DNA from 3 places in the Agromyces atrinae genome. Region 2 is predicted to be linked to each of the others. Evidence: predicted binding sites of a transcription regulator. Region 2 holds the regulator's gene; each other region holds the start of a gene.

Region 1 (4,773 bases), 880 kb from region 2:
AGGATCGTGCCGATCTTGAGGTCGAGCGCGCGCTCTCCCTCGGCGATGGGAAGGGCTTCCGACGCGTCGGCTGTGGCCTCGGCGGTCTCGGAGGGGGTCGTGGCTGTGCCACCCGTGCTGCACGCGGTCAGGAGGAGGGCACTAGCACCCGCGAGGGCGATACCCGTCCAGACTGCACGTGACGAGCGGGAGGCCGTAGCCCGTGCGAATACGCTCATGGTGCTCCTTGGGACTCAGAAATGCATCATCAAGCGCCGTGACCGACGCCGTTGTTTGACAGTAAGGCCGCGTATTACGCGAAACAAGTCAGTGCGGTAACAACCATGTAACAGCGCTTGAATCGTTATCGGGCCGTCACCGAAGAGGCCTCCACGCAGGAAAAGTGTGACGCGAGGCGCTTCGCGCGCACGATTGCGTCGTGACTAGGGCGCCGGATCGACGACCTCGGCGAGCCGTGATCGGCGTGCACCCCGCCCCGCGCGCACCGCGACGTCGACGGTCAGCACGATGAGCGCGACCCAGACGAGCGAGAAACCGATCCAGCGCTCAAGCGGCATCGGTTCGCTCAGGATGACGACTCCGACCGCGAACTGCATGATGGGCGCGAGGTACTGGATGAAGCCCATGTACACGAGCGGCAGGCGTCGTGCCGCTGCGGCGAAGAAGAGAAGAGGTACGGCCGTGACGACGCCGGCGCTCACGAGCAGGGCCGCGTGCCACGGACCGGCGGTTCCGAACGTGAGCCCCGTCGTGGATGCCAGCACGATGAGCGTCACGACCGACACCGGTGCGAGCCACGCCGTCTCGAGCGTCAGCCCCGATGCCGCGTCGACGCGGGGGCCGACGCGCTTCTTGATGAGGCCGTAGAAGCCGAACGAGAACGCGAGGATGAGGGCGATCCACGGCGGCTGGCCGTACCCGAACGAGAGGACGAGCACGGCGACGACGCTGATCCCGACCGCCACCCACTGCGCGGGGCGCAGGCGCTCCCGCTCGACGAGGACGCCGAGGAACACCGTGACGATCGGATTGATGAAGTAGCCGAGCGAAGCCTCGACGACGTGCCCCGTGAGGGTCGCCAGCACGTAGGTCTGCCAGTTCACGAAGATGAGGAGCCCGGCGAGCCCCATGGTGAGCACGACGCGACGCGAGCGCAGAACCTCGCGGAAGGAGCGCCACCCGCCCCGCATCACCGTCAGGAGCAGGGCGCAGAAGATGAGCGAGAAGAGGATGCGCCACGCGACGATCTCGAACGGACCGCTCGGCGCAAGAGCGAGGAAGTAGAGAGGGAGCATGCCCCACAGCGCGTAGGCGCTGAAGGCGTACGCGAAGCCGGAGCCGTTCTTCGGCGAATCGCCCGGGCGCGCTGCGGCATCGCTAATCGAACGGGGTGTCGATCGATCGGGCTGCGTCACCGTCCGACTCTACTGCGGCCCCGGTGCGCGAGCGACGGCGCGCCCTGCCATCCTGCGGAGCATTCCTGCCTCTGCGGCCGCGCACGACGAAGGGCCCGGAGGCTCTGCCTCCGGGCCCTTCGTACGGTGCGCGTCCTTAGCGGACGACGACGGCGAGGACGTCGCGCGCCGAGAGGACGAGGAAGTCCTCACCGGCGTACTTGACCTCGGTTCCGCCGTACTTCGAGTAGATCACCTTGTCGCCGACGGCGACGTCGAGCGGCACGCGGTTACCGTTGTCATCGATGCGACCGGGTCCGACAGCGACGACCTCGCCCTCCTGGGGCTTTTCCTTCGCGGTGTCGGGGATCACGAGGCCCGAAGCGGTGGTCTGCTCTGCTTCGACCTGCTTGATGACGATGCGATCCTCGAGCGGCTTGATGGAAACCGACACGGTTGACCTCTTTCTAACTGAAGACTGGTTAGCAACCTCAGGGTGAGAGTGCTAAATCGAGTTTAGGGGTCTGCTGGCAGTCTCGCAACGCGAGTGCCAACACCGTGTAACGCGGGATAGTGTGTGGGGCGTGGATCGCCCCGAGCTCGTCGAATTGCTGTCACCCGAGGGGCTGCGCCTTCTCGACTCCCTCCCCCCGTGGACCCCGTCGCTCGACGCGGTGAAGGCGGTGAGCGATCTGCGTCGCCTCGGCCACTCCCCCGCACTCGTCTCCGCCGTCCTCACGCAGTCGAGGCTCCGTGCGAAGGCGCGAGCCAAGTTCGGCGAGTTCGCCGACCGGATGCTCTTCACCGAACCGGGACTCGAGCAGGCCACACGACTGTCGGTCGCGGCCATCCATGCGGGCCGCTTCGACGCCGCCGGCGTGCGCCATGTCGCCGACCTCGGGTGCGGCATCGGCGGCGACGCGCTCGCCTTCGCCGCTGTCGACCTCGACGTCACGGCGGCCGACATCGACGACACGACCGCGGTCATCGCCTCGTTCAACCTCGCTCCGTGGTCGGGCGCGCGAGCTCTCAACGCCGCTGCCGAAGACGTCGACCTCACGGGAATCGACGGCGTGTGGCTCGACCCTGCACGTCGAACGACGACGGGTGGACGAACCACCCGTCTCGCGAACGCCGCCGACTACTCGCCGAGCCTCGACTTCGGATTCGCGCTCGCGAGCGACCGAGCCGTCGGAATGAAGCTCGGTCCGGGAACCGATCGCGACGTGATCCCCGACGAAGCCGAAGCGCAGTGGGTCTCGGTCGACGGCGACGTCGTCGAGCTCGCGCTCTGGTTCGGCCCGCTCGCACGCCCCGGCGTCAAGCGCGCTGCTCTCGTCATCGCGCGCGGCGCCGCACACGAGCTGACGAACGATGCGGACTCGGCCGATGAGCCCGTCGGAGACCTCGGTGACTACCTCTATGAACCCGACGGGGCCGTCATCCGTTCGCGGCTCATCGGCGACCTCGCGCGCCGTCTCGACGCTCGCATGCTGAGCGAGGGCATCGCCTACCTGACCGCGGATGCCGGTGCCGAGACCCCGTTCGCAACCCGATTCCGGATCCTTGAGCACCTCCCCACCGATGAGAAGAAGCTTCGCGTCGCCCTGCGGGAACGCGAGATCGGTGTGCTCGAGATCAAGAAGCGCGGGATCGACGTCGACCCCGCTCAGCTGAGGAAGCGGCTGCAGCTGCGGGGCGAGTCGTCGGCGACGATCGTGATGACGCGTCAGGCCGGTCGGCACGTGACGCTTCTCGTCGAGCGAGTCTGACCGGGTGAGCGCCCGTCAGATGACGGGCGTCGGAACCGCAGCGAGATAGAAGTAGAACCAGAGTCCGCAGAACACGAGCCCGGCGGCACCCGTGGCGACACCGAGGAACGCCGCGGCTCGACCGTGTTCTTCACGGCGAAGGCCGAGGGCGCCGAACACGACGGCGGCGAGCGACAGGGGCGCGAGCCACCCGACGAAGAGCGAGCCGACGAGGCCCATGACGCCGGCGATCGCGCCGATCATGCTGAAGACGTGTCGCTGCACGGAGTCTTCGTAGACCTCGGTGTCGACCTCGTCGTAGACCGGGCGGTGGATGACGAGGAGCTGGCCTGTCGGAGTGCGCCGGATCTCGCCGGTGTCGAGTGGAAGATCGTACTCACGCGGGCGCGGCTCGGCCGGAGCTGGCGCGTTCGGCAGCGGGATCTCGCCCGAGACCGCGCGGTGCTGACCGTGGCGGGTCTCGGAACGAGACACGGGTGCCTCGCCGAACGGCGAGGCACCCGTGGAATTCGTCACTGTTCGATTATCGACGATCAGTAGGTGTAGCTGTTGCCGTAGGTCGCCAGCGAGACGAAGAAGATCACGGCGATGACGGCGAAGATGAGCGAGATCGCGACACCGACGAAGCCGGTGATGATTCCGGTCAGCCACATGCCCTTGGCCGCGGGCTCCTTCTTCTTGCCGAGGAAGCCGAGGACGACACCCGCAGCGGACAGGATGAACCCGAAACCGAAGGTGAAGAGCGAGACGAGCACACCGAGGATGCCGGCGATGAGCGCGATGATGCTCAGCACGGGCGACTTCGACGGAGCGGCGCCACCGTACGGAGCACCGTAGACCGGCGCGCCGGGGGCACCGTACGCCGGCTGGCTCGGGGCGCCGTAGGCGGGCTGACCGGGAGCACCATAGGCCGGCTGCCCGGGAGCGCCGTAGGCGGGAGCACCGTACGCGGGCTGCTCGGGCGCACCGTAGGCGGGCGGCGCCTGCGGCGGAGCGGTCGGCGCAGCGGGAACCTCGGGTGCAGCAGGAACCTCGGGCGCGGCAGGCGCTTCGGGGGCGGCGGGCGCCTCGAAGGGAGGCTCCCCGGGCACCTGGGGGTCGCTCGCGGCGGGAGCACCGAAGTCGATCGACGGCGCCTCGGCCGCGGCGGGCTCGGGGTTGGTGCCTTCAGGCTTCGTGCCCTCAGGGTTCTGGGGATCAGACATGATCACTGCCTTTCAGGAGAAGGAATCAGTACGTGCTCGTGACGGCGCCGTTGGCCGCCAGGAAGCTGAAGAAGATGACGAAGAGGACGATGGCGATGATCGAGAGCGCGACACCGATCCATCCGATGATGGTTCCGGCGAGCGCCATGCCGCGGCCGAGCTCACCGGTCTTCTTGATCTGCGAGAGCGAGATGTGGCCGGTGATGAGACCGACGAGGAAGCCGATGCCGGTGAAGAGACCGACGAGCGATGCGACGATCGAGACGATCGCGAGAGTGTTGGTCTTGCCCGGTGCGTTGCGGTAGTCGGCGCCGGGAAGGCCCGCTCCGTAGGCTGCGCCGGGATAGCCCGACCCGTAGGCCGGTGCTGCAGGCTGTGCGGAGGCCGCGGGCTGGTCGCCCT
Region 2 (4,773 bases):
GCAGTCGTCACAACCTCGCCTATTGGCGGGGGGATGACTGGTGGGGCGTCGGCCCGGGAGCCCACAGCCACGTCGGCGGCGTGCGCTGGTGGAACGTCAAGCATCCCGCGGCGTACGCCGAGCGCATGCATTCGGGCGTCTCGCCCGCGGCCGGTCGCGAGACCCTCGACGATGCGACGCGTCACGTCGAACGGGTTCTGCTGCTCTCGCGCATCCGCGAGGGCCTCGCCGTATCGACGCTCGAGGCCGAAGGGCGGCATGCTGTCGCGGGCCTCATCGCGGATGAGCTCATCGACGCGAAAGCCGCCCTCTCGGGTCGCATCGTGTTGACGCGGAGAGGGCGGCTTCTCGCGGACGCCGTCGTCAGACGGCTGCTCGGCGACTGATCAGATCAGCGCACGAAGGTGATCGTGAGCGGGTAGCTGTACGGCTGACCCTTGTTCGCAGCGACGGCCGCGAGGATCATGAACACGATCGCCGCGACTCCGACTGCGAAGGCGGCGATGTAGAACACGATGCCCACGAAGACGAACAGCAGGATCGAGCCGAGGATGTACAGGCCGACGATGTAGATCGTGATGGAGATCTGGAAGTTCAGCGCGGCGGCGGTGTGCAGCCGGATGAACGGGCCCTTGTCCTTCAGGATCAGGTAGCCGATGAGGGCAGGCAGGAACGAGAAGAAGATTCCGCCGATGTGGATGAGCGTCGCCCACAGCTTCTCGTCGGCAGGGCTCAGCTGGGTCGGCTGCCCGTACGGGTTGCCGGGAGGCGGCGGTGCGGCGGGCGGAGGTGCGGAAGGCGGGAACTCGGACATGTCTCTCCTGTCGAGGCTGTAATGAACCGGGTCAGACCACTGTGGCACAGAGCCGCGGTGGCTTGAGTCCGGCTCGCCCTTACTTGATGAGTCGGAGGGCGAAGGGGTAGCGGTAGTGCTCGCCCTGCTTCGCCTTGAGGAAGCCGAGGATCGAGAAGATGATGCTGACGACCCACGCGGCGAGGCTGATGAGGCCGCCGATGAGGATCACGGTCAGCACGAGACCGATCACGTAGACGATGGCGATCGTGATCTGGAAGTTCAGCGCTTCCTTCGCCTCGGTGTTCGTGAAGGGCCCGCGGTCCTTCAGGACGAGCCAGATGATGAGCGACGGCAGGAAGCCGACGATGCCGCCGAGGTGGGCGAGGGAGCCCCACAGCACGTCGTCGGCGGGCTTCAGCGGCTGGGCGGCGGCCTGTCCGTAGGGGTTCTGCTGTCCGTCGCTCGGGGGAGTCGGCTGATTCGGATCGGTCATGGTGGGGTCTCCGGTGTTCGGGGGGTGGTGTCGAGGTACAGCGACAAACTACTGCTGCCTCGCCGGGGCGGCAACGATTGCGGCCAGGATGACGCGATATGATTAGCACTCCCGGATTGTGAGTGCTAAGCGAGAGGAGTCGTCCGTGGTCTCGGACCGTGCCCTCGCCGTGCTGCGTGCCATCGTGCAGGATTACGTCGCGTCGCGCGAGCCCGTCGGCTCCAAGACGATCGTCGACCGGCATTCGTTCGGCGTCTCCGCTGCGACGATCCGCAACGACATGGCGCTCCTCGAAGAAGAGGAGCTCATCGCGGCTCCGCACACGTCCTCCGGCCGCATCCCCACCGACAAGGGATACCGCGTTTTCGTCGACCAGCTGACCGACGGTCGCCCTCTGAGCCCCGCCCAGCGACAGGCCATCGAGGTGTTCCTCGGCGAATCGAGCGACCTCGACGAACTGCTCTCGCGCACCGTCCGCCTGCTCGCCCAGCTCACCCAGCAGCTCGCGGTCGTGCAGTACCCGACCTTCGGTTCGGCCCGCGTGCGTCACGTCGAGCTCGTGCCCCTCGGCGAGGCCCGCGTGCTCACGGTCCTCATCGCCGACAACGGCCACGTCGAGCAGCGCATCGTCGAACTGCCGACGGTCATCGACGAATCGGTGCTCGGCGATGCCCGCGCCCGCATCAACACGGCGATCGGCGGCCTCGCGCTTGCCGATGCCGTCGAGCGGCTCGCAACGGGCGACGATCTCGGACCGGCCAACGATGCCGTGGTGCGCACGATCGTGCAGGCGCTCGGCGAGCAAGCCGGCGCCCAGCGTCACGAGCGGCTCGTCGTCGCGGGCGCCGCGAACCTCGTGCGCACCGAACAGGACTTCTCCGGCAACATCCTCGGAGTGATCGAGGCGATCGAGGAACAAGTCGTGCTCCTCCGGTTGTTCGGAGAGATGACGAACGATGTGAGCGGCGTAGCCGTGCGCATCGGCCGCGAGAACGCGGCGTTCGGTCTCGGCGACGCCTCCGTCGTCTCGACGGGCTTCCTCAACACGGCGACGGGCTTCTCGCGGCTCGGCGTGCTGGGGCCGACCCGCATGGACTATTCGGGCAACATCGTCGCGGTTCGCGCGGTGGCCCGTTACCTCTCCCGCCTTCTCGGCGACAACTGATTCGAAAGGACTCGCCCCTGTGGCAGACCACTACGAGGTCCTCGGGGTCGCGCGCGACGCGTCGACCGAAGAGATCAAGAAGGCGTACCGACGCCTCGCCCGTCAGCTGCACCCCGATGTGAACCCGGGTGCCGAGGCGTCGGAGCGCTTCAAGGAGGTCACGCACGCGTATGACGTGCTGAGCGACCCGCGGCAGCGCGAGCAGTACGACCGCGGCGGCCAGGGCGGCATGGGCGGCCAGAACTTCGGCGGCTTCGGCGACATCTTCGAGACCTTCTTCGGGGGCGGCGGCCAATCGCGCGGCCCGCGTTCGCGCAGCGAGCGGGGTCAGGACGCGCTCATCCGCGTCGAGGTCGACCTGCAAGAGGTCGTGTTCGGCACGCACCGCGACCTCGAGGTCGACACCGCGATCCGCTGCGAGACGTGCAACGGTTCGTGCTGCCAGCCGGGCACGTCGCCCGTCACGTGCGACATCTGCCACGGCTCGGGCAGCATCCAGCGCGCGGTGCGCTCGCTCCTCGGCAACGTCATGACGTCGAGCCCCTGCGGCACCTGCCGCGGCTACGGCACGATCATCGCCACGCCGTGCGTCACCTGCCAGGGTCAGGGGCGCGTGCGCGCTCGTCGTACGGTTCCCGTCGACATCCCCTCGGGCGTCGACACGGGCCTCCGTCTGCAGATGCCGGGCAGCGGCGAGGCCGGCCCCGCCGGGGGCGCGAACGGCGACCTCTACCTCGAGATCAAGGTGCGCAACCACGACGTCTTCAGTCGCAACGGCGACGATCTGCTCTGCACCCTCGAGGTCTCGATGACCGATGCGATCCTCGGCACGACGGCGCACGTCAAGGCGCTCGACGGCGACGTCGAGGTCGAACTGAAGCCGGGCCTCCAGGCCGGCGAGGTCATCACGGTGAAGGACCGCGGCATCACCAAGCTCCGCGGTTCGGGTCGTGGCGACCTTCGCGTGGGCGTCCAGGTGCTCACTCCGACGAAGCTGAGCGGCCGCGAGCGCGACCTCATCGAGCAGTTCGCGAAGTCGCACAAGCACGCCGACCCGCAGCTCAGCCACTTCCAGCAGGGTCTCTTCGCGCGTCTGCGCGACCGTTTCCTCGGCTGACATGGCGCACTTCTACCTGCGTGACGACCTCGAACCGGCGGATGCCGGTGTCGGGTCGACCGTCGAACTGAGCGGCGACGAAGGTCGTCATGCGGTGACGGTGTCGCGTCTCCGGGTCGGCGAGTCGGTCGCCATCGGCAACGGGCGAGGACTCGTCGTGACGGGAGAGATCACCTCGACCGGGCCTCGGCAGCTCTCGATCGTCGTCGAACGGATGACGGTCAGCGAGCCTCGTCGCCCGCAGATCGCTCTCGCGCAGGCCCTCGCCAAGGGCGACCGCGACGAGCGAGCCGTGCAGGCCGCGACCGAGCTCGGCGTCGACGAGATCATCCCGTGGTCGGCGAGCCGATCGGTGTCGCGGTGGGACGGACCGAAGGCCGAGCGCGGGCGTGAGCGCTGGTCGACGATCGTGCGCGAGGCGAGCAAGCAGTCCCTCCGACCCGTCGTGCCGACCGTGCAGCCGATCACGTCGACGCGCGAGCTCGAACGGTTGGCCGGCGAGCGCCGCGTGCTCGTCCTCGATCCCGAGGCGGATGTCGCGCTCTCGGCCCTCGCTCTCGATGAGCGCGACCTCGTGCTCGTCGTCGGTCCCGAGGGCGGCGTCTCCGATGCCGAGCTCGCGTCTCTCGCCGCAGCCGGGGCCGAGGCCGTGCGACTCGGGCCCGAGGTGCTCCGCACGTCGACGGCGGGGCCCGCCGCGCTCGCGCTCGTCAACGCGCGTCTCGGCCGCTGGTGACCCCGCCCCCCGTGTCGGGGCAGCGCCTTAAGATAGAGCCATGACCGAACCGAGCGTCTTCACGCGCATCGCCGCCCGCGAGATCCCCGCCGAGATCGTGGCGGAGACCGACCGGGTCATCGCCTTCCGCGATATCGCCCCGAAGGCTCCGCTGCACGTCGTCGTGACCCCGAAGACCGGCGAGTACGCCGATGTCGTCGCTCTCGCGGCGGGCGACCCCGGCCTGCTCGCCGAGGTGATCGACGTCGCACGCGGCGTCGCCGCCGATCACGGCGACGGCCAATTCAGATTGATCTTCAACACCGGCGCAGGCGCCGGACAGACCGTCTTCCACGTGCACGCCCATGTGCTCGCCGGAGGACTGGAGGAGCGTGGACTTGTCGGATGACGATGTGAGCTCTCGCGAGCTCGCCGGAGGTGCGCCGGCCGATGAGGTCGAGACGCGCCTGCACATCGACGGAATCGC
Region 3 (4,773 bases), 2.9 Mb from region 2:
CGCTCTCGTCGTCGCGTTCCTGATCCACTCGCTCGTGACGAGCTGGCCCTCCGCGCTGCCCACCGAGTGGTGGCTCTACGTGGGCGGCGCGATCGGGTGCGTCTTCATCGCGGCATCCGCCGTGCTCGTGCGCTTCACCGGTGTGCTCCTGCTCGGGCTCGCGATGCTCGCCGGTCAGCTCGTGGGCGCCGTCGCCCTCGACCTCGTCGCGCCCCTCGGAGCGTCGGTGAGTCTCGTCGCCGAGATCGCGACGATCTCGGGCGCCGTCGTGGCCTTCATCGCCGTGCTCGTCGCGAGCGCGAGTCGTCGTCGTCCCGCCGGCCGCTGAGCACGCCGAACGGCGGTCAGTCGAGCTCGGTGAGGAGCTTCTCGGCCGGAACCGGTGAGCGTCGGCCGGGCTTCGCGTTCTCGGGCACCCCGCCGACGTAAAGCCAACCGAGCAACCGCTCACGCTTCGTGAGGTCGTGCATCGCGGCGACGCGCTTGGACCGTGTGTTCGAATCGGTGCGCCAGAAGACGCCCCACCCGGCTTCGTCGAGCAGCAGGCTCAGCATGTGGGCGACGCCCGAGGCGACGGCCTCCTGCTCCCACGAGGGCACCTTCGAGCTCTTCTTCGGCGAGTAGACGACGGCGATGATGAGCGGTGCGCGCTCGGCCTTGCGTTCGTACTTGCCGGCATCCTCCGCCGATCGTCCGGCCGCCCGGGCGAGCGCGCGACCGAGGCGCGCGCGAGCCTTGCCGCGCAGCGCGATGAGCCGCCACGGCCGTAGCGACGAATGGTCGGCGACGCGACCGGCCGCGCCGATCAGGTCGATCAGCTCGGCATGGCTCGGAGCGTCGTCGGTGACCTTCGAACGCGAGCGCCGTGCGAGGGCCGCCTCGAAGGCCGAGCCCACGTCAGGCCTCGGGCGTGAAGTCGAGTGCGATGGAGTTCATGCAGTAGCGGTCGCCGGTCGGCGTTCCGAAACCGTCGGGGAAGACGTGGCCGAGGTGGGAGCCGCAGCTCGCGCAACGCACCTCGGTGCGCACCATGCCGAGGGTGTTGTCCTCGATGAGCTCCACGGCGTCGGGGCGGACCGACTCGTAGAAGCTCGGCCATCCGCACCCGGAGTCGAACTTGGTCCCGCTCTTGAACAGTTCTGCGTTGCACGCCGCACAGGCATAGATGCCGGCGCGCTCTTCGTCGAGGAGCTCACCCGTCCACGGGCGCTCGGTGGCGGCCTCGCGGAGAACGGCGAACTGATCGGCGCCGAGCTCGTCGCGCCACTGGTCCTCGGACTTCGACACGTTGTAACCCATGGGCTTTCCCTTCCTGGCACCGGTGCGCCCGACTCGGCGCACCCTCTAACCCAACCATGGTGCACCCTGCGGTGTTCCCAGGATGACACGGCAACCTGTGTCCGCTGTACGGGATCTTGACCTGCCGATCGGCGCACGACCCCCGCTCGGTTTCGCTGCTTAGTATGTGGGGAACAACGACCGGGGAGGTGGGAATGCAGTCATCCGAACCCAGCGGCGACGCTGCACGCTCGCCGCTCAGTGATCGCGACGAACGCATCCTCGTGTTCGAGCGCTCGTGGTGGCAGCACGCTGGCGCCAAAGAGGAGGCGATCCGCGACGAGTTCGGATTCTCGTCGACCCGGTATTATCAGGTACTCGGCGGTCTCATCGATTCGCCCGGAGCCCTCGCGTTCGACCCGATGCTCGTCAAGAGACTGCAACGAGTTCGTGACGCGCGCGCTGCGGCACGGTCGCTTCGATCGCTGGGTCTCGGTTCCCACCGCGATTGACGCCGACCGGAAAGCTCTCGCACGTCATGGCCCAGAAGTTCCCCTCTGATCGCTTCGATCAGGCCCCCAGCGACATCGAACGCGTCGGTGCGCACCGTGCGCCGCTCCAGCCCGGCCGCCGCTGGGTGACCTTCGGCTGGGCTGCACTCGCGACCGTCGTCCTCGTCGTCGCGGGCATCGTCACGATCTCGCTCTACAACAACGAGCTCCTCCGCATCCTCCCGGGTTCCTCGGCCGAGGAGACGCCCTCCGACGAGCCCGTGCAGACCGCCGAGCCGACCCTCGACCCGGCCACACCGGTGATGGTGCTGAACGGCACCTCGACGTCGGGTCTCGCCGCGACGGCGGCCGAGGCGCTCACCGCAGCGGGTCTCACGATCGATGTGACGGCGAACGCCGACGAAGACACCGTGCAGTCGACGGTCGTCGTCTACGCGACACCCGAGCTCGAAGGCGCGGCGCGAGGCATCGCGCAGTCCCTCGGAACGACGGAGGTTCGTGAGGGGACCGAGTTCGCCGAGGCCGGCGCCTCCCTCGTCGTCGTGCTGGGCGCCGATTACGCCGCCCTCGTCGCGGGCTGACGGGCGGCGCGTGTCGGAGGGCGACCAGCGCGGACGTGGACACTACGCTGTCGCTGTGATCGGCTCAACACCGTCGAAGCGCGCGCCCCGGCGTCGCGCCGGCGCCCTCCTCGCTCTCGTCGCCGCAGTCTCCGTCGCCGTCTCGGGCTGCGCGGGGGCCTCGCTCCTGCCGGATCCGACCCCGACGGTCGACCCCCGTCCCGTTCCGGGCGAGCAGGGCAACGCCGTGGGACTCGCGGCCGCTCCGCTTCGCGGCACGCTCGTCGAACCGGGGTCGCTCACGCGCCCGAGTCTCGCCGCGAAGATCGACAACCACGTCGAGGCGCGTCCGCACATCGCGCTCAACGCGACCGACATCGTGTTCGAAGAGCTCGTCGAGGGCGGCATCACGCGCTACGTCGCCGTGTGGCACAGCCAGCTGCCCGACGAGATCGGCCCCGTGCGATCGATCCGCCCGATGGACCCCGACATCGTGTCGCCGTTCGGCGGCATCATCGCCTACTCGGGCGGGCAGGACGTCTTCGTCGGCATGATGATGGCCGCGCCCGTCGTGAACATCGTCTTCGACTACGACGACACGGGCCTCTACTACCGCGCCGACGAGCGGCCCGGGCCCCACGACGTGATCCTGCGTTCCGCCGAGGCCGTGAACCGTCACCTCGACCTGCCGGCGCCCGCGCCGCAGTTCGCCTACGGCTCGGCGACGCCGCTCGCGGCCGAGTCGTATGCGGCGACGCCGACGTCGACGATCAACCTGCGCTTCTCCGACGAGCGGTGGCCGAGCTGGGGCTGGAACGCCGAGGGATCGGTGTGGATGCGCTCGCAGGAGGGCGCTCCCGACCTCGAGGCATCCGGTGCCCCGGTGCAGTCGACGAATGTCGTGACCCTGCGTGTCGGCATCGACTGGTCGTACGGCGAGGTGCCGAAGACCGTCATGGTCGGCTCCGGCGAGGCATGGCTCTCGGTCGGCGGCGTGACCGCGCACGGCACGTGGTCGAAGGACTCCGCGACGTCGCCGATCGTGCTCACCGCCGACGACGGCAGCCCGCTGCGCCTCGCTCCCGGCAACACGTGGGTCGAACTCATCCCCGACTACGGCATCATCGAGTTCCTCCCGTAGCGAACCGCCTCTCCGTTGCTCGCGACGGGCGTCACGTAGCTTGCACTCCATGGTGGCGAGTGCCAGAATCGAATTAGCACTCACTCGATTCAAGTGCTAACCCAGAACTCTCGAAGACGTCCGGGAAAGGACGAGAAACACACATGGCAAAGATCATTGCTTTCAACGAGGAGGCCCGTCGCGGCCTCGAGCGTGGCCTCAACACGCTCGCGGACGCCGTCAAGGTGACGCTCGGCCCGCGCGGTCGCAACGTCGTCCTCGAGAAGAAGTGGGGCGCCCCCACGATCACCAACGATGGCGTGTCGATCGCCAAGGAGATTGAGCTCGACGACCCGTACGAGAAGATCGGTGCGGAGCTCGTCAAGGAGGTCGCCAAGAAGACCGACGACGTCGCCGGTGACGGCACGACCACCTCGGTCGTCCTCGCTCAGGCCCTCGTCCGCGAAGGCCTCCGCAACGTCGCCGCTGGCGCCGACCCCATCAGCCTCAAGCGCGGAATCGAGAAGGCCGTCGCCGCAGTGACCGCCGAGCTCATCAGCGCCGCGAAGGAGGTCGAGACGAAGGAAGAGATCGCCGCGACCGCTTCGATCTCCGCCGGTGACGAGACCATCGGCGCGATCATCGCCGAGGCCATCGACAAGGTCGGCAAGGAAGGCGTCGTCACCGTCGAGGAGTCGAACACCTTCGGCACCGAGCTCGAGCTCACCGAGGGCATGCGCTTCGACAAGGGCTTCCTGTCGGCGTACTTCGTGACCGACCCCGAGCGCCAGGAAGCGGTCTTCGAAGACCCCTACATCCTGATCGTCAACTCGAAGGTCTCGAACATCAAGGACCTCCTGCCGATCGTCGACAAGGTCATCCAGACCGGCAAGCAGCTCCTCATCATCGCGGAAGACGTCGACGGCGAGGCTCTCGCGACGCTCATCGTCAACAAGATCCGTGGCATCTTCAAGTCGGTCGCCGTCAAGGCCCCCGGCTTCGGCGACCGCCGCAAAGCTCAGCTGCAGGACATCGCGACGCTCACCGGCGGCCAGGTCATCTCGGAAGAGGTCGGCCTCAAGCTCGAGAACGTGACCCTCGACCTGCTCGGTCAGGCTCGCAAGGTCGTCATCACGAAGGACGAGACCACGATCGTCGAGGGTGCCGGCGACGCCGACGCCATCGCCGGTCGCGTGGCTCAGATCCGTGCCGAGATCGACAACACCGACTCGGACTACGACCGTGAGAAGCTCCAGGAGCGCCTCGCCAAGCTCGCGGGCGGCGTCGCCGTCATCAAGGCCGG

What was found. The regulator HrcA, encoded in region 2, represses chaperone genes, less so after heat shock. The targets are predictions, from matches to a motif close to TTNGCACTCGNNNNNNNCGAGTGCNAA.
Region 1: groES (co-chaperone GroES) is a predicted target of HrcA. The motif match lies at 1,922-1,948, and genes of this name have one in related genera.
Region 3: groL (chaperonin GroEL) is a predicted target of HrcA. The motif match lies at 3,565-3,591, and genes of this name have one in related genera.

The regions. Positions count from the first base shown of each region.
Region 1 is NZ_JACCBI010000001.1:1,433,633-1,438,405, forward strand. Features, by position in the region: gene BJ972_RS06840 (ABC transporter substrate-binding protein) at 1-218, opposite strand, end outside; gene rarD (EamA family transporter RarD) at 423-1,382, opposite strand; gene groES (co-chaperone GroES) at 1,552-1,848, opposite strand; gene BJ972_RS06855 (class I SAM-dependent methyltransferase) at 1,979-3,166, shown strand; gene BJ972_RS06860 (hypothetical protein) at 3,182-3,682, opposite strand; gene BJ972_RS17550 (DUF4190 domain-containing protein) at 3,700-4,371, opposite strand; gene BJ972_RS17655 (DUF4190 domain-containing protein) at 4,397-4,773, opposite strand, start outside.
Region 2 is NZ_JACCBI010000001.1:549,269-554,041, forward strand. Features, by position in the region: gene hemW (radical SAM family heme chaperone HemW) at 1-386, shown strand, start outside; gene BJ972_RS02665 (DUF4870 domain-containing protein) at 392-814, opposite strand; gene BJ972_RS02670 (DUF4870 domain-containing protein) at 894-1,289, opposite strand; gene hrcA (heat-inducible transcriptional repressor HrcA) at 1,435-2,454, shown strand; gene dnaJ (molecular chaperone DnaJ) at 2,474-3,571, shown strand; gene BJ972_RS02685 (16S rRNA (uracil(1498)-N(3))-methyltransferase) at 3,573-4,307, shown strand; gene BJ972_RS02690 (HIT domain-containing protein) at 4,348-4,695, shown strand.
Region 3 is NZ_JACCBI010000001.1:3,426,450-3,431,222, forward strand. Features, by position in the region: gene BJ972_RS15820 (DMT family transporter) at 1-328, shown strand, start outside; gene BJ972_RS15825 (nitroreductase family protein) at 345-896, opposite strand; gene msrB (peptide-methionine (R)-S-oxide reductase MsrB) at 898-1,299, opposite strand; gene BJ972_RS15835 (DUF3263 domain-containing protein) at 1,494-1,790, shown strand; gene BJ972_RS15840 (LytR C-terminal domain-containing protein) at 1,787-2,371, shown strand; gene BJ972_RS15845 (DUF3048 domain-containing protein) at 2,427-3,491, shown strand; gene groL (chaperonin GroEL) at 3,635-4,773, shown strand, end outside.